One region of the Streptomyces sp. WZ-12 genome, then DNA from elsewhere that is predicted to be linked to it. Evidence: riboswitches for the same ligand, from Rfam matches in the RefSeq annotation. Region 1 holds a riboswitch; each other region holds the start of a gene.
The links. Region 1 has a riboswitch for cyclic di-AMP ahead of PV796_RS21300 (M23 family metallopeptidase). Riboswitches for the same ligand answer to the same signal wherever they lie in the genome.
Positions count from the first base shown of each region.

Region 1 (4,450 bases):
GGCGGCCGTCCCGGCGCGGGCGCTGTCCACGTTGACGCCCGGGCGGTACTTGCCCGTCAGGAAGCCGGAGGCGAGCGCGAAATACGGGACGGCGGCCAGGCCGTTGCGGGCGGCCACGTCGGCGAGCTCGCCCTCGTAGGTGTCGCGGGAGACCAGGTTGTAGTGCGGCTGGAGGGCCGCGTAACGGGCCACGCCCTCGCGGTCGGAGAAGTCCAGCGACTCCTGGAGGCGCTGCGCGGAGATGTTGGACGCGGCGATCTCGCGGACCTTGCCGGCCTTGACGAGGTCGTCCAGGGCGGTGAGGAACTCGCTCACCTCGACGGACTCGTCGTCGAAGTGGGTGTAGTAGAGGTCGATGTGGTCCGTGCGGAGACGGGTCAGGGACCGGTCGACGCCGGCCTTGATGGTGGCCGCGGACAGGCCCTTGTAGTCGGGGTGGGCACCGACCTTGGTGGCGATCACGACCTGGTCGCGGTTGCCGCGGGCCGCGAGCCAGTTGCCGATGACGGTCTCGGACTCACCGCCCTTGTTGCCCGGCGCCCAGGCCGAGTACATGTCGGCGGTGTCGATGAAGTTGCCACCGCCGGCCACGTAGGCGTCGAGTACGGCGAAGGACTCGGCCTCGTCGGCGGTCCAGCCGAAGACGTTGCCCCCGAGGCAGAGCCGGGAGACGGACAGCGAACCGAGCGGCTTGCGGTCGGGAACGGAGCTGTGGGCGTGTGTCGCGGTCATGCCCTGCTACAACGCGGGAGCGCGGGGAATTGTTCCTCGCGCTGCGGGAGTTGTTCCCCGCTCCGGGCGGGGAGTTGAGGCCGGTGCCGGGCCCGGGAGGGCGCGCGGGTGGCCGCCCACGGGGTGCGGGCGGCCGGGTCGGGGCGTCAGACGGTGACCCCGCGGTCGCGCAGCCACGGCACCGGGTCGATCGGGGCTCCGCCGTGCGGACGGACCTCCAGGTGGAGGTGCGGAGTGGTGGCGTTGCCGGTGGCGCCGACGCGGCCGATCACCTCTCCCGTATGGACCCTGCCCGACGTCTTGACCATGGAGGACAGGTGGCAGAACCAGAGCTCCGTGCCGTCGTCGAGCGTGACGACGATCCGGTAGCCGTACGCTCCGGCCCAGCCCGCCTGGGTGATGGTCCCGTCGTGAACCGCCTTGACCAGCGTGCCCGTTGGGGCCGCGAGGTCCTGCCCGGTGTGGTCCGCGGCCCAGCGGTCGCCGGCCTGTCCGAAGCCGGTGGCCAGGGTGTGCGAGGAAACCGGGGCGACGAAGTCCTGGGCGGGGCGGGCGGGTTGGTCGGCTTCCGGAGAGGCGGGGGAGGCGGGCCGCGCGGCCGGGGCCGCCGGTTCCTGAGAGGTCTGGGTGGCCTGCGTTGTCTCCGTGGCCTGGGTGACCTGGGTGGTCTTCGCGTCCGGCTCCGGCGCCTGTGTGGCGGCCGGCGTCTCCTCCGTCCCCGTCTCCGGCGCCTCCTCTGTCTCGGACGCCTCCTCCGCCCCGGGCTTCTGCGGCGCGCTCTCCTGGGTCGCGGCCGCTCCCTTGGCCTCCGGCCCCACGGGGCCGCCCTGTTGGGCGTCGGCTCGGACGTCGGCTTGAGCATCGGCCGGGCGGACGCCGCCCTGCTGGAGGATGCGGTTGCGCAGCGCCTCGGCCGCGCCCGCACCCTGGGCGGCTTCCGCCGGGGCGCCGCCGGCCCGCGAGCCGTGCGCGGGGGGAGCGAAGGCGTCCGTGGCGGTGCTCGCGGCGGCCACCGGGGCGTTCGGGACGTCCACGGCGGCGTCATCGGCCGTCCCACCGGGATCGGGCATCGAGATCGGGGCCGGCGGCCGGCCCTCGGCCGCGGCCACCCCGCTCGCACCGACCGCCGCGATCACGCCGACCCCCAGGGCCGTACCGCCGCGCGCCAGACCGCCGCTGCGCTGCCTGGCCACCCGGTGCTTGCCGCGCAGCGCACGGAGGCCCTCTTCGTCGGCGCCGGCCTCGTCGAGATCCGCCTCATCGACGCCCCTCTCGTCACCCGTGCCCCACGCGCCCGCGACACCGCCCCCTTGGAGACCGTGCACCGCCCCACCATCGGCCAACCCGCCCTGGCCGACGCCCTCATGGGCCGGCCACTCCGGGGTCGGCCCATGGTGGGGCGCCCCCTGCTGGAGCATCGCCTCGTCAGCGGAAGAAGCGACGGAAGCGACGGAAGCAACGGAAGCAGCAGAAACGGTGGAGGCAGGGGAAGCGGGCGAAGCAGCGGCATCAACGAAGTCGCCACCCCCACCCGAAACATCCACACCAACACCACCGGAGGCAACGGGCCCGGCGGGGCCGCCGAGGCCGAGACCGAAGCCGATCGTGCCGCTGAAGTCGGCGGGGCCGCCAAGGCCATAGCCGGATGGAGCGTGAGGGGCGGGCCTGTTGGACGCCACGGGGGCGCTCTCCTTTCCTTCCTTCTCGCCTACCGGGTTAGCTGACGGGTTCGGAGCAGGAAGGTCTCCTACGAACGCCTCCTGGCGGGAAGCGCCCGATTCACCCCAAGAGGGTGGTTCCCCGGTTCCCTCCGCTCAATTCCCAGCAATTCCAGGCGGATCCGACGGGCATCCACCAAACCGGTCGATCCGGGCGGCGCGACGCGGGTCGGGGACACGGTCGAGCAGGGCGGCGGCCGGCTCGTGCGGGACGGGTCGGGGTCGTTCTGGGCGTGCGGAAAAAGCGCGTGCGGGATTCGGCGTCGGCGCACGGTGCCGCCACTTGCGACGGCTGGGACGACCGCGCTCCGTTATCGGACAGTAATAGAGACGACGAGGGAAATCCAAGCGTTCCCATGAATCCACAAGGGTTCCGCCCGGCCTTCACAGCGGCCCCGGCTGGAACATTTCCCTTCAAGCCATCCCAAACCAGGGCGAGTTGACGTCACCGCGTCAAACGATCTCGCGACGATTGTGCGCGACTTGTTATGCAGAGGGATGCCTCGCGATCACGGAGGGTGAGGGCGATAACGTCGCCCCATGGTCGTCAACGTTGCGAACACCGGAAACGTCGTCAACACCCCGCAGGAAGTGGCGGATCGGTACCGGGAGTTCTCCTGGCAGCAGGCGCGCGGGCGGTCCGAGGCGCACGAGGAGTTGGCCACCCGGATCGGCCAGGACGACGAGTTCTGCGAACTGCTGGCGGGGTCACTGCCGGCCGGCAACAAGCAGCAGCCGAACCTCCTGCTCGCCGCGGTGCGCTATCTGGACGGCCCGCACGCGGAGTTGGGGCCGCGCGGCGCGGCCGCGTACGGGCGCTGGCGCGAGTGGACGATCCGGCACTGGGACGAGGTCCGCTCGGTGATCATGCAGCGCGCCACCCAGACCAACGAACCGGCCCGCTGCGCCGCGCTGCTGCCGCTGCTGGCCCGTCTGGCGCAGCCCCTGGCCCTCCTGGAGGTCGGAGCGTCGGCCGGGTTGTGCCTGCACCCGGACCGGTACCGCTACCGCTACGTCCAAGAGGGGCGCGACGTTGCGTGCGGCGCCCCGGATTCCCCGGTCACGTTCACCTGCCGCACCAGCGGGCCGGCCCCCTTCGACGACGGCGACGCGACGACGCTGCCCGGCGGGCTCCTCCCCGACATCGTCTGGCGCGCCGGCATCGACCTGAACCCGCTGGACCCGGCCGGGAACCCGGACGACCTCCGCTGGCTGCGGGCGCTCGTCTGGCCCGGCGACGAGGCCCGCGGCGCGCGCCTCACGGCCGCCGTCGAGGCGGTGCGGCCCGCACCGCGCCCCGTGCTGGTCCGCGGCGACCTGGTCGATGAGTTGCCGGCGCTGGCCGCCCAGGCACCGGCAGCGGCGACGCTGGTGGTCTTCCACGGCTCGGTGCTGAACTACCTTCCTCCCGCCCGGCGCGAGGAGTTCGCGCACCGCGTGCGGACGCTGCTCGCCGAACGGGACGGCGGCGGGCACTGGATCTCCCAGGAGCACCACAGCGTGCTGCCGTGGATCACCGCACCGGAACACCGCTCCCTGCGGCCCGAGGACGGCATGCTGCTGACCCTCGCGGTGGACGAGCGCCCGGTCGCGCTCACGGACCCGCACGGCCGGAGCGTGCACTGGCTCCGATCCGCGCACCCGTAGGCGGTGCCGGACATTCCCAACGGCCCTACGGGGGCCGGGCCCGCGGCGGACGCGGGAAGCCGGGGCGCCACCGCGGCCAAGGGGGCGCGGCCCGCGCCCTACGTCCCCAAGGGGCGCTGGACCGCCAGCAGCGCCATGTCGTCCGCGGGCGCCTCGCCCGTGTACCGGGCGACGTCCTCGATCACCACGTCCAACAGGTCGTCGGGGCCGTCGAAGCGGCTGCCGCGCAACCGGGTGCACGGGTCGTAGAACGCGCCGGCCCGGTTGCGGGCCTCGGTCACCCCGTCGGTGAACAGGAACAGCATCCCGCCGGCCGGGAAGAAGACCTCGTCGGAGCGGTCCGGAAAACCCGC
Region 1 covers NZ_CP118574.1:4,922,231-4,926,680, reverse strand. The annotation lists gene PV796_RS21305 (aldo/keto reductase) at 1-732, opposite strand, end outside; gene PV796_RS21300 (M23 family metallopeptidase) at 879-2,150, opposite strand; cyclic di-AMP (ydaO/yuaA leader) riboswitch at 2,423-2,569, opposite strand; gene PV796_RS21295 (DUF2332 domain-containing protein) at 2,991-4,097, shown strand; gene PV796_RS21290 (PP2C family protein-serine/threonine phosphatase) at 4,196-4,450, opposite strand, start outside.

Region 2 (4,450 bases), 1.1 Mb from region 1:
AGCGGGGCGGTCAAGCCGTTCATCCTGGTGGCGCCGCGGACCAACGTGCTGCCCAACGCCGACACCGGGTGCGTCAACCTCCCCGGCAAGGCCAACGCCGACAGTTGGCTGACCGTCGACGTCCGCCAGATGGTGATCGACAACTTCCGGGCCGGCGACAAGCCGGACTCCTGGGCGCTGGCCGGCTACTCGGCGGGCGCGCACTGCGCGACCAAGCTCGCGCTGGCCCACCCGGACCGGTACCGCGCCGCGGTCGGCATGTCCGGCTACAACGACCCTGCCATAGAGAAGGATTCGCTCGCCGGCAAGGACCCCAAGCTGCGCGTGGAGACCAACCCGCTGCACATCCTGAAGGCCGCCAACGAGGCCGGGCGGCCGCCGCGCACCGCGCTGTACATCTCCGGCGCGAACGGCGACGGCTACCAGGCCGGCATGGGCCTCAAGCAGCTCGCGAAGCAGCCGACGACGGTCACCGTGCAGCAGATCTCGGCGAGCGCGGGCGGTCACACCGTGCCGGTGTGGAAGCGCCAAGTGCCGGAGATCTTCCGGTGGTTCGGGTTGTACCTGCGGGGCTAGCGCGTTCGGTGGGCCAGGCCGGCCCGCCCTAACGGCCGCCGCGCCAGGCGGAGTTAATCGTTCGGGTGAAACTCCGCCGGAATCGCCGGAACCGGGCACATCGCCGCACCGCGGTGCGTTGTACAGCGTGACAGGGAGCGACGCGCGAGGGGCGTACGGGGGCGGTGCGGATGTGGGGCCACGGCGGTGACGGGGAGCGGCCAGGAGGGCGACCGCGAGGGCGATTGGGGCGGGCGTCCGGTGCGCAGCGGCCACGGGAGCGACCGGGGGAGGGGTCGTACGGTGATGGGCGGGCCGGTGATGGGCGTCGGCGCGTAGCCGGGTGGGTGGCCCAACGGGCGGCGATATCCGGGTGGTTGGGCGGTGGCGGCTAGGCCGGGCGGGTCGCGCCGGCGAAGGGCATCCGGTCGATCGGGGTGATCTGGACGGGCTCGCCCGGGTGCGGGGCGTGGATCATCTCGCCGCCACCGATGTAGAGGCCCACGTGGCTGATGCCGGAGTAGAAGAACACCAGGTCGCCGGGGGCGAGTTGGGGCCAGTCGACGCGGGCGCCGGAGGCGATCTGGGTGTAGGTCGTCCGGGGCAGGGCGATCCCGCCGGCCTTCCAGGCGGCCTGGACCAGCCCCGAGCAGTCGTACGCGGCCGGGCCGGTCGCACCCCAGGCATAGGGCTTGCCGAGCGCTCCGTGGGCGAAGGAGACGGCGCGGGCGGCGCGTTCGCCCGGCGTCGGGGTGCGCGGAGCGGCGGCGGGCCCGGGTTCCGGGGGGCGTTCCTCGGCGGTCGCGGGGCGGGTGCCGAGCCGGCGGATGCTGCCCAGGCGGCGGGCCCAGCCGGCCACCGCGGTGGCCTGGTGGCCGCCCGTGCGCTCCAGCACCGTGGCGCCGTCCAGGCAGCGCTGTGGGTCCGCGGCGAGCAGCAGCCCCTGGTGGGTGGCGTGGGCGACGTGGGCCCGGGCCGGCTGCGGTGCGAGCTGTGGTCGCTCGGCGGTGGTGTGGTGCGAGGCCATGGCGGCCGTCACTTCCTTCCCTGCGGGACGGGGGCGACCGGAGGGGGCCCGGTCGCGTGCAGGAGGAAGCTAGGCCCGGGGTCACGGCGGCGAACCGCCTTGCCCGGCATTGCCCTTATCCGACCGCTCATGGTGCGGGGATGACCGCCCGGGCGGTCGGGGCGGGTCGGGACCGGCGGGCCCTGACCGAAGCGGGCATCGCGGACGCCCTGCCGGAAAGGACGTGCTATGGGGCGGATACGATCCAACACTATGGACGTAGTAATCAATGTCTTCGTCGCCCTGCACATCATCGGCATCGCCTCCCTCCTCGGCGGGTTCCTGACCCAGATGAAGGCGATGAGTGCGGGCACCGCCCGCTTCGTGCCGGCCATGCTGCACGGCGCGCTGACGATGCTGGTCACCGGCATCGTGCTGGTCGGTCTGAACCAGATGCAGGGCGCCTCGCTCAACAACATCAAGTTCGGCATCAAGTTGGCCGTCCTGGTGGTGATCCTGGCGCTGGTCTACGTCAAGCGGGACGAGGAGAAGATCGCCAAGCCGCTGTTCGGCGCGGTCGGTGGCCTCACCATGCTCAACATCTTCATCGCGGTGCTCTGGACCTGAGCCCGCCCGGCGCTCCGGCGGCCCGGCCCGGCAGAAGCCCGGCGGCCCCGGCGCCGCGGCGCCCGTGCCGAAACGGCACACCGCGCGGTCATCCCGCTCCGTGCTCCGGAGCCGGCGGATGGCCGCGCGGTGGCGTGTGGGGGGTGGATCAGCGGGACGCGGGGCGCGCGCCCGTGTGCCGGTTAGCCGGGCCGGACGCTCCCGTAGATCGGCATGTAGTAGATCGACTCCACCCGGACGTTGGCCCCCGGGTGCGGGGCGTGGATCATCTTGCCGTCGCCGATGTACATCCCGACGTGGCTGATGTCGTTGTAGAAGAACACCAGGTCACCGGGTTGGAGGTGATCGGTGGAGACCCGGGTGCCGGTCTTGACCTGGTCCCAGGTCGTGCGCGGCAGATCGACCCCGGCCGCCTTCCACGCGGCCTGCGTCAGGCCCGAGCAGTCGTAGGAGTTGGGCCCGGTGGCGCCCCAGACGTAGGGCTTGCCCATCTGGGAGCGGGCGAAGGCGAGCGCCTTCTGGGCCTTGGTGCTGTACGAGCCGCCGTCCGAGGAGCCGCCGCCGTCCGAGGAGCCGCCGCCGGTGTCCTGGTCGGAGCCGCCGGGATGCTGCCGCCGCTTCTCGGCCTCCTTGCGGGCCTGCTCCTCGGCCTTGCGCTCGGCCGCGGCCTCCTTCTGGCGCTCAAGTTCGGCCAGCCGCGCCTTCTCCTGCGCGGTCAACCGGGAGAGCAGCTGCTGCGCCTCGGCCAGCTTGGTCTGGACGTTGCGCTTGGTCTCCTTCAGGGACGTCTGCGCGTGCTGGAGGTCCGTGAGGCTCTGCGTGGCCTCGGCCCGTTGGCGGGTGGCCGCCGCGGCCTGCTCCTGATAGTCGGTGACCACCTGCTTCTGCCGACCGGTCAGTTGCTGCATCAGGTGGTTGCGGTCGACGAACTGCTGCGGGTCCTTGGCGAGCATCAGTTGGGCCGTCGGATTGATCCCGCCGCTCTGGTACTGCGCCGAGGCGAACGAACCCAGCCGCCGCCGGGACTCGTTCATCTTCTCCGCGCGCCGGGCCGCCTCGTCGATCAGGCGGTTCACCGTGTGCTGCCCGCTGTCGGCCTTCTCCTTGGCGGCGTTGTACTTCTGGGTGGCGACCTCGGCCTGCTGGTACAGGTCGTCGACCTGCTGCTTGACCTCTTCGACGGTCGGCTGGGGAGCCTTCGGGGCGGCGTTCGCGGTCTGCGAGAGCAGGGTGACCGAGGCCAGTGCGGCCGTGGTCAGCCCGGTGGCCGTGCGACGGCCGCCGGGCGTGGCAAGTATGGGGGTGCGCGGCTTGCGATGGGACGCCAAGGCCGGCGACTCCTTCCGTGGACCGCCTACCGGGTTAGCTGTCGGGTTCGGGCGGTCTGCTGACGGAAGGCTTGCCCTACGGCCGGTGCGTCCGCCTGGCGACGGTCGCTCCGGTCGATTCACCCCGGTGGTGCTTGTGGGTCCCCGGCTCCGGATTGCCTTCGTGACAGGCCGGACTCGGCGGAGGCGGCCCGTGCGGACGCTGTCGTCCGCGGGGACGGCGGGCTGCCTTGAGCGAGACCGTAGCCAACTCGTGTGGCCCCTGTGAAGGCAGGTGTTCGATATGCCCGAAACCTTTTCGTGACCTGAACGCGGAGAGCCCACGAGGCGTCCCCGGCCGCGCAGATGACGCCCCGACCGGGGCGGTTCCGGGCAATCCGCCACTTCGGGACCGGTTGTCAGTGCGGCGGCCTAGACTCGGTGGGCGATGAGCAGCCTCTTTGACGACAGCTTCCTGGCGGACCTCGGCCCCCCGGACGAGGAGCCCCCGCCGCCGCCCGAGGACGAGCACGGCCCGGTCCCGGACGAGATGCCCGCCGACCTCTTCGGCGGGAAGTTCGACGCGCCCGCGCCCAGGCAGCCGTACTACCGCGACGGCGCCCCCCGCCCGGCCATCGACCCGGCGGCGCTCCTGGAGGGCCTCAACGACCAGCAGAAGGCCGCCGTGGTGCACAGCGGCAGCCCGCTGCTGATCGTCGCCGGCGCCGGCTCCGGCAAGACCCGGGTGCTCACCCACCGCATCGCCCACCTGCTCGCCGAGCGCCACGTCCACCCCGGCCAGATCCTCGCGATCACCTTCACCAACAAGGCCGCGGGCGAGATGAAGGAGCGCGTCGAGGACCTGGTCGGCCCGCGGGCCAACGCCATGTGGGTCTCCACCTTCCACAGCGCCTGCGTGCGGATACTGCGCCGGGAGTCCAAGCGGCTCGGCTTC
Region 2 covers NZ_CP118574.1:3,787,368-3,791,817, reverse strand. The annotation lists gene PV796_RS15920 (alpha/beta hydrolase) at 1-576, shown strand, start outside; partial or broken gene PV796_RS15915 (C40 family peptidase) at 947-1,495, opposite strand; gene PV796_RS15910 (hypothetical protein) at 1,835-2,188, shown strand; gene PV796_RS15905 (C40 family peptidase) at 2,371-3,516, opposite strand; cyclic di-AMP (ydaO/yuaA leader) riboswitch at 3,525-3,709, opposite strand; gene pcrA (DNA helicase PcrA) at 3,944-4,450, shown strand, end outside.
Region 2: it holds a riboswitch for cyclic di-AMP, as region 1 does, so the genes downstream of both, PV796_RS15905 (C40 family peptidase) here and PV796_RS21300 (M23 family metallopeptidase) in region 1, are expected to answer to the same signal.

Region 3 (4,450 bases), 490 kb from region 1:
GTCGATCAGCCGCTGCTCGGTCGCGTCGTAGCCGACGAGCTCCGGGCCGATCTGCTCGATGACCGCGAGGACGGCCTTCTCCACGCCCTTGCCGAGGTAGCGGTTGGGGTCACCGTCCCGCAGCTCGACGGCCTCGAAGGCACCGGTCGAGGCGCCGGACGGGACGGCGGCACGGCCCGTGCTGCCGTCGTCGAGGCCGACCTCGACCTCGACCGTGGGATTACCTCGCGAGTCGAGAATTTCGCGGGCTACGACGACGTCGATGGACGGCACGTTGTCTCCTTCGGGGGTGTCTGGAGTTCTCGCCCTGAGCCTAACGGCCCCGGACGCATCCGCTTGCCCGTGGCCCGCTCCGTGGGACGAAAAAACCCAACAAGCAGGCCAAACTCCCAGTTCACGGGAGGTTTCCGGGCGTTGTTCGCTATGCGGGGAACGCCGCGCCGGGCCCTCTGACGGCACCGGAGACGGTGCACGTCAGCGGGGGGGGCTCGGGCGCGGTGCGGCACGGCGCAGGGGCGCCCGGACATAAGAAGCCCCGCCGCGGCGCGCTCGGGGGTACGCGCCGGGGCGGGGCAGCTTTCGCGGGCGGCTCAGATGCTGAGCTTCTGGCCCGGGAAGATCAGGTTGGGGTTGCCGCCGACGACGGACTTGTTGGCGGCGTAGAGCGCCTTCCAGTTGGTGCCGTGCGCCTTGGCGATCTTGGCGAGGGTGTCGCCCGACTTCACGGTGTAGGTGTCACCGGAGCGGTGCGGCTGCTGCGGGGCCGGCTGGGCCTTCTCGACCTTCTCGCGGACCGGGGCGGACTTCTTCTTGGTGGTGCCCTCGGTCTGCTTGCGGGTCTCGGAGGTGCCCTGGCTCTTCTTGACCGTGGCGCCACCGGAGGTGTCGACGTTGGCGGCCGGGCCACCGGCGGTCAGGTTGCCGGCGCCGGCGCAGGACCAGGCACCCGGGCCCTGGATGGCGAGCAGCTTCTCGGCGACGGCGATCTGCTGGGCCTTGGTGGCCAGGTCGGCGCGGGCCGCGTACTGGGTGCCACCGGCGGCGGCCCAGCTGGAGTTGGAGAACTGCAGGCCACCGTAGTAGCCGTTACCGGTGTTGATCGACCAGTTGCCACCGGACTCGCACTGGGCGACCTTGTCCCAGGTGGCGACCGAGGCGGCGGAAGCGGAGGTGGCGCCCATCAGCGGGACGGCGACGGCGGCGCCGGCGACACCGGCCAGGGTGGCGACGCGGACGGCCTTGGAGCTGCGGCGGTGCTTGCCCTTGTTGATCAGCATCGTGCGTTCGTTTCCTCACCGACGCCTACGAGGTGAGCTGTCGGGTTCGGGCCGTGTGAGCTGCCCGGCCGCGTGTGCTGCACACGCGACTTCACCCCAAGCCGGTTGACCCGCTTTCACGGGTGGGGCCGGCACTTACCTTGGGTCCCCCGCTCCTGCCTTCGGCGCTTGCGCGTCGTCGTCCTCCGACCGCCGGCAGGATTCGGCGTGCGATCGAAGAGCCCGCTTTGGCGAGCGGTCCTGACCGTAAGCAAATCCCTGTTGGTGTTCAAACCCCATCTTCTGAACCAAGTTGACCGTTTTTGATCATCAGGGGGGACATTTCCGCAGGTGGACCCCGGTATCGAAACGGGGGACGGGACCCACCCCGCCCCCCGCAACGAGAGCCATATCTCACTTTTACGAAACCGCCCCGAACCGGCGGTAACTACCCCTGCGCCCGCCCGAGATCGAGCAGTTGACCAGGAAGGATGAGGTCCGCGTCGGAGCCGATGACGCCGCGGTTGCGGTCGTAGAGCGCGGGCCAGCCGCCCGGCAGGTCATGGCGCTCGGCGATGGCTGACAGGTTGTCACCCGGGCGTACGCGGTAGTCGCCGACACCCGCCGGGGGCGTGCGGTGCGCCGCCCCGCCGCGCGAGGCGTGCCGACCGCTGCCGCCGTCCCGCTCGTCACCGGAGCCCGCACCGTCGCCCGGCACACCGCGGTGCTTGCCGGCGGCGGGCGGCGTACCGGGATCGACGGAGCCGGACGGGCCGGCCGGGTCGTCCGGCGCCGTGGACGGAGGCGAGGAGGGGGACGGGACCCCCGACGGCTCCCCGGTCGGCTCCCCGGTCGGCTTCTCGGACGACGAGGGGGACGGAGTGGCCGACGGAGAGCCGGAGGGCGATCCGGACGGCGATCCGGACGGCGACGCGGGGTCCGTGGGGCTTGTGGGGTTAGCGGTGCCCGTTGCGCCCGTGGGGTCCTGGCTCGCCGAAGGGGCGCCCGGGGTACCGGAGTCGGAGTCCGACCCGGGGGCGGCGTCGCTGCCGGACGGGGTGGGCGTCGTGGTGCCCGGGCCCGCGTGGCCCGACTCCCCCGTCGTGCCGGACGGGTCGCCGGTGGCCGGGTCGTCGGCCGAGGGGGCGTGCGTGGGGCGCGGGGTGGGTCGGCTGGTGCTGCCCGGGTCGACGCCCGGCTTACGGCCGCCCTTCGTCAGCCCGGCGTCCACCGCGCAGCTCGGGAAGGCGTCCGGGCCGCGGTCGTCGAGGATCGCCTGGGCCACGGCTATCTGCTGGGCGCGGCTGGCGAGGTCGGGGCGGGAGGCGTACGCGGAGCCGCCGTAGTGGTCCCACATCTCCTGGGTGAGCTGGAGGCCGCCGTAGAAGCCGTTGCCGGTGGCGGAGCTCCACATTCCGCCGCTCTCACACTGCGCGACGCGGTCCCAGGTCGCCGCGTCGGCGGCCTGCGCCCCACTGGCGCTGAGCAGTGGCAGGGCCAGCCCCGCGCCGGTCACTCCTGCCGTGACAAAGATGGCCGGTGCTTGTCGGGGGCGACGATGCCGGCCGTTCCCGGAACGCATGCGGTTGCCTTTCGCGCGGCGGTTGAGTTGTCGGATCGCGGCCGGGCGGGGGCGCCGTGACGGCGGCCCGCGACCAACCTCGATCGCCGGAGGAAAGGTAGCCGGGGTTACGGGCAGTCACAAGCCGGTGTAGCGGAGATCACGTAATGGTCACATGACTGACGGATCGTCAACTATGCGACTGTGCCTGGTCGGGACGGTTCCGACGGCGTCTCCGTCGCGCTCTCCGGTGTGAACTCCACCGGCAGGGTGCGCAGTCCGCGCATGATGAGCCCGCCGCGCCACCGCAAATCGTCCGGTTCCGCCGCAAGTCGGAGGTCCGGCAGGCGGGTCAGTAGGGTGGCGAGGGCGGTCTGCCCTTCGAGCCGGGCGAGCGGCGCGCCGAGGCAGTAGTGGATGCCGTGCCCGTAGCCGAGGTGGGGGTTGTCACGCCGCGCGAGGTCGAGCACGTCCGGCTCGTCGAAGCGGGCCGGGTCGCGGTCGGCGGCGGCCAGCACCACCAGCACCGGGTCCCCCTCGGCGATCCGCTGCCCGCCCAGCGTCAACTCCCGGGTCGCGTACCGCCAGGTCGCCAGCTCCACCGGCCCGTCGTAGCGCAGCAGTTCCTCGACGGCGGTGGCGAGCAGCTCGGCATCGCCGGCCGCGATCGACTTCTGGAGCAGCTCCCGCTGGGCGGGGTGGCGGAGCAGCGCGTAGGTGCCGTTGCCGATGAGGTTGACCGTGGTCTCGAAGCCGGCGAAGAGCAGCACGAAGCACATCGCGGCGGCCTCGTTCTCGGTGAGGTGCTCGCCGTGGTCGGAGGCCCGGATCAGGCCGGAGATCAGGTCGTCGCCGAGGTCGGCCCGCTTGCGGTGGATCAACTCGGCCAGATACGCCCGCATCTTCTTCACGGAACGGGCGACGCCGCCGCGCGGGCCCCCGCCGTGCCGGATCATCATGCCCGCCCAGTCGCGGAAGTCGTCCTGGTCCTCGGGCGGGACGCCGAGCAGGTCGCAGATCGCGTAGATCGGCAGCGGGAAGGCGAACTCGTGGATGAGGTCGGCGCTCCCGCGCTGCGCGAAACCGTCGATCAGTTGGTCGGTCAGCTCCTGTATGCGCGGCGCGAACGCGGCGACCCGGCGCGGGGTGAACGCCTTGGAGACCAGGCGGCGCAGCCGGGTGTGGTCCGGGGGGTCGATGTTGAGCAGGTGCGTCATGAGGTTGGCACCGCGCTCGCCCGGAATGCCCGTCTTGCCCTTTCCGTGCGCGGACTCGGAGTGGTGCACCGGGTTCTTCGACAGCCGGGCGTCGGCGAGCGCCTGCCGGGCGTCCGGGTAACGGGTGACCAACCACGCCTCGACGCCGCTGGGCAACCGGGTCCGGTGCACCGGCGCATGCTCGCGCAGCCAGGCGTACGCCGGGTACGGGTCCGCGGCGAACTGCCAGGAGAAGAGCGCGGGGGTCGGGCCGGGGGTGGGGGTGGCGGCGGGGGCGGCCGCGGGTCGCGGGGCAGCCGGTGGGGGCGGGCGTTCCGGTGGATCCGGCTGATTCAGTCGATCCGGTAGATCCGGCCGTTCCGGTCGATCCGATGGACGGGCAACCGGTCTCCGGGCCGGCAGCGGGGCCGGTCCCC
Region 3 covers NZ_CP118574.1:5,411,818-5,416,267, reverse strand. The annotation lists gene eno (phosphopyruvate hydratase) at 1-273, opposite strand, end outside; gene PV796_RS23500 (transglycosylase family protein) at 591-1,277, opposite strand; cyclic di-AMP (ydaO/yuaA leader) riboswitch at 1,285-1,454, opposite strand; gene PV796_RS23495 (transglycosylase family protein) at 1,705-2,772, opposite strand; gene PV796_RS23490 (cytochrome P450 family protein) at 3,012-4,370, opposite strand.
Region 3: it holds a riboswitch for cyclic di-AMP, as region 1 does, so the genes downstream of both, PV796_RS23500 (transglycosylase family protein) here and PV796_RS21300 (M23 family metallopeptidase) in region 1, are expected to answer to the same signal.

Region 4 (4,450 bases), 2.2 Mb from region 1:
GACGCACTGCGCGCCCCCGCCTTCCCCGACGACGAGGTCGAGCGGCTGGTCCGCAACCGCCTCGACGAGATCCCGCACGAGTTGGCCAACCCGGCCCGGCGCGCGGCCATGGCGCTGTCCAAGGAGCTGTTCCCGGCCACCTCCCGGATGTCCCGGCCCCGTCAGGGCACCGAGGAGACCATCGCCCGGATCGACGCGGCCGCCGTGCGTGCCTTCTACGACGCGCACATCCGGCCCGCCACCGGCACCGCCGTCATCGTCGGCGACTTCACCGACGTCGACCTGGACGCGGCGCTGGCCGACACCCTGGGCGCTTGGACGGGCTCCACCGCGCAGCCGTCGAAGCCCTTGCCGGTCGTCGCCGACGACACCGGCCGCGTGGTGATCGTCGACCGCCCCGGTGCCGTCCAGACCCAGCTCCTCATCGGACGGGTCGGCGCCGACCGGCACGACCAGGTGTGGCCCGCCCAGGTGCTCGGCACGTACTGCCTGGGTGGCACCCTCACGTCCCGTCTGGACCGGGTGCTGCGCGAGGAGAAGGGCTACACCTACGGGGTGCGCGCCTTCGGCCAGGTATTGCGCTCCTCCGCCCCGTCCTCCCCGGAGGGCGCCACCGGCGCCGCCCTGCTCGCCATCAGCGGGTCGGTGGACACCGCCTCCACCGGGCCGGCCCTCCAGGACCTCTGGACGGTGCTGCGCACCCTCGCGGCCGAGGGGCTGACCGACGCCGAGCGCGACGTCGCCGTGCAGAACCTCGTCGGCGTGGCCCCGCTCAAGTACGAGACCGCCGCCGCGGTCGCCGGGACCCTGGCCGACCAGGTGGAGCAGCAGCTCCCGGACGACTACCAGGCGCAGTTGTACGTCCGACTCGCGGAGACCGGCACGGTCGAGGCGACCGCGGCGGTCGTCAACGCCTTCCCGGCGGACCGGCTGGTGACGGTCCTGGTGGGCGACGCGGCGCAGATCGCCGAGCCCGTCAAGGCGTTGGGCATCGGCGAGGTGACCGTCGTCAGCGGCTGACCCCAGCCGCGTGACGGCACGTCACCCGACGTCTCGTCACGTATCGACAAAGCGGCTCCCGTGGCAGCGACTTGCCACGGGAGCCGTTGTGTGTGCGCACCGTGTTCTCGCCCGCCCAACTGGTGTGCGTGGCTCCGCCGCCCCTACGGGCCCGGGGCTCGTGGACGGGTGGCGCCGCCTGCCCGGTTGCCCCGGTTGCCCGATTCGAGTGTGGCGTGCCGCACAAAACTCCGGTTCTGTTTGCCGATTGAAAGTTGCCCCGTTTAGCGTCGGTCCGGCTGTTCGTCACAACTCCGCCACAACAGTGGCACCGAGCAGTCATCGCCGAGTCCCCGTACGGCGCGAGCCAGGGGAGCCGGGGACCCACATGTCCCCTGGGGTGAATCGGGTCCCTCTCCGGAGGAGCCCGTAGGAGACCTTCCTGCTCCGAACCCGTCAGCTAACCCGGTAGGCGAGAGGGAAGGAAAGGACCAGCCAGTACATGGCGTTCACCCGTGCCACCGGGAAGCACCGCCGTGCGAGCCGCACCGCTCGCACGACCCGCAACCTCGCCGGCATAGCCACCCTCGCGGCCTCCGGAGTCGTCGCCTCGGTGGCGTCCCCCGCGCTGGCCGCCACGGGCGAGCCGACCGCCCACGACACCGGCCTCCAGCACGCCGTCGAGCTCGGTGACGAACTCGCCGTCCGGATCGAGGCCCAGGCGGACACGCAGCAGGCGGCCGCCGAGGCCGCCGAGGTCAGGGCGAAGGCCGAGGTCGAGGCCAAGCGGCTGGCCGAGATGGCGAAGAAGAAGGCCGACGAGGAGCGTGCGGCCAAGGTGCGCGCCGCCCGCGAGGCCGAGCGCAAGCGCCTCAACACCTTCGTCGCTCCCGTGACCGGTTCCTACGTCTCCACCGCGTACAAGGCGTCCAGCGGCCTGTGGTCCTCGGGCAGCCACACCGGCATCGACTTCCACGCCGCCTACGGGACGCAGGTCCACGCCGTGAGTGCCGGCACCGTCGTCGAGGCCGGCTGGGGTGGCGCGTACGGCAACAACATCGTGATCCGGATGAACGACGGTACGTACACCCAGTACGGCCACCTCTCCTCGATCGGGGTGACGGTCGGGCAGTCCGTCACTCCGGGGCAGCAGATCGCCCTCTCCGGCAACACCGGCAACACCACCGGCCCGCACCTCCACTTCGAGGCCCGGACCGGCCCCGACTACGGCTCGGACATCGACCCGGTCGCCTACCTCCGCGCGCACGGCGTCAGCGTCTGACCTTCCCCGACCTCTCCGCCGCAGCACCGTCCCCCTGGAGCCCCGGCCCGCCATCTTGGCGGGCCGGGGCTCCGTCGTTTCCGTAGGGCCGCCGTCGGCCCGCCCACCAGGTTCCCGGCTCGCATCGTCCGAAAAGCGCCGATGGATTCACGACATTCCACGGGAGAATCTTCCGGTGTCGAATAGAGTCGAGGAATGTCGCCGAGCGGCGATGTCTTTCGGGGATTACGGCGGAGGCACGGACGATGCGAAGCCACATTTCCGCGCACGCGGTGTGTACGGCGATTCGGGACGATATCGTCTCCGGTCTGCTCGCGCCGGGGAGCCGGCTGATCGAGGACATTCTCGCCGCGCGGTACGGCGTCTCCCGGGTCCCGGTGAGGGAAGCGCTGCGCACCCTCCAGTCCGAAGGTTTCGTCACCTCCCGGCACCATGCGGGCGCCTGCGTCGCCGAGCTCACCGAGCAGGAGGCCGCCGACCTCCTCGACATGCGCGCCCTCATAGAGCCGCTGGGTGCCGCCCGCGCCGCGGCCCGCCGCACCACCGCCCACCTGAAGGTGCTGCGCGGCCTGGTGCGGCTCGGCCGCGAACGGGCCCGCCACGGCCACCTCGCCGACCTGCGTCAGCTTGACGGTTGGTTCCATGAGACGCTCGCCCAGGCGGCCGGTAGCCCCAGCCTCACGGCGCTCCTCACCCAACTGCGACGCAAGATCGAGTGGACCTACGTCATCGAGCCGCCTACCCGGGTCACCGATGCGTGGGACGAACACGGCGCCGTGCTTGACGCCGTCGCCCGGGGGGACGCGGAGCGGGCGCGCACCCTCATGGCGGCGCACATCGAACGGTCGCTCCCGGTGTACCGACTGCGGCGCCACGCTTCCGCTGTGAGGGAGGCGAAACGCCCCGTCAACACGGCACGCGTCCGCGCTTAACAATCGCCCCGTATACAAAGGGGGAGGTGTCTGGGAATGCGGGCGCAGGGAGCGAAGGCGGGGTGGGGGTGCTCGACGTGCGTTTCCGATGCCGCTCGCCGAAATGCCTGCCCCAGATACGGAGAATGGGAATTCCGGATTAAAAGTGTCGACTGGGGGTCGCAAATGAGGGCGAAGGTCAACGGGGGCTCTCGCTGACCGGAATCATTCGCGGGTGGCCGTACAGGTTTCCGAGGCTTCCGATTAGCCAATGGAGAATCCCCGACGTGCCTTCCCGTACACGGTTCAGCGCATCGCCCGACGCCCCCAAGTAACAAGGCGAGCAGCCGCCTCCACATACACGCGAACGACCCCGCCGCGGCAGCCGGATGTGTGTACCGGTTGCCGCGGCGGGGCCGTCTCGGCTGGCGTCCGAAGAAGCCCTGGGCGGGGTGCGTGGCCCCGTAGGTGCTCGGGGCTCAGACGGTCTCGGGAAGCTCCTCAAGGCCCTCGGCGACCAGCTTCGCCAGGCGGTCGAGCGCGGCCTCGGCGCCCTCGGCCTCGGAGGCGAGCACGATCTCCTCGCCACCCTGGGCGCCCAGGCCCAGGACCGCCAGCATGGAGGCGGCGTTCACCGGGTTGCCGTCGGCCTTGGAGATCGTCATCGGGACACCGGAGGCGGTGGCCGCTCGGACGAAGATCGACGCGGGGCGGGCGTGCAGCCCCTCGGCCCAACCGACATTGACGCGGCGCTCAGCCATGGTGTTGCCCTTCAAAGTCGTGACTGTTGTCTAGACCATTCTCGCACGCTGCCGGGGGTGGTCCGGCAGCCCGTCGCCCCGGCTTCCCGTCGGGCTGCCGACCCTCCTTCCGGGCCGTTGGTCCGGCGCGACGAGCCCGGGGAAATCGAGCGTACGCACGCCGAGCCGGTTGTCAGTGGCCCGCCGTACGCTGTCCGCATGCAGACGCCGCCGGATCACGCCTACCCGACCCACTGGGAAGCCGACGTGGTGCTGCGTGACGGCGGGACGGCGCGCATCCGACCCATCACGCCCGACGACGCCGAGCGGCTGGTCTCCTTCTACGAGCAGGTGTCGGACGAGTCGAAGTACTACCGCTTCTTCGCGCCGTACCCGCGCCTGTCCGACCGTGACGTCCACCGGTTCACCCACCACGACTACGTCGACCGGGTCGGCCTGGCCGCCACCGTGGGCGGCGAGTTCATCGCCACCGTCCGCTACGACCGGATCGACGTGCG
Region 4 covers NZ_CP118574.1:2,705,943-2,710,392, reverse strand. The annotation lists gene PV796_RS11300 (M16 family metallopeptidase) at 1-1,020, shown strand, start outside; cyclic di-AMP (ydaO/yuaA leader) riboswitch at 1,333-1,489, shown strand; gene PV796_RS11295 (M23 family metallopeptidase) at 1,502-2,281, shown strand; gene PV796_RS11290 (GntR family transcriptional regulator) at 2,527-3,213, shown strand; gene PV796_RS11285 (HPr family phosphocarrier protein) at 3,672-3,953, opposite strand; gene PV796_RS11280 (bifunctional acetate--CoA ligase family protein/GNAT family N-acetyltransferase) at 4,152-4,450, shown strand, end outside.
Region 4: it holds a riboswitch for cyclic di-AMP, as region 1 does, so the genes downstream of both, PV796_RS11295 (M23 family metallopeptidase) here and PV796_RS21300 (M23 family metallopeptidase) in region 1, are expected to answer to the same signal.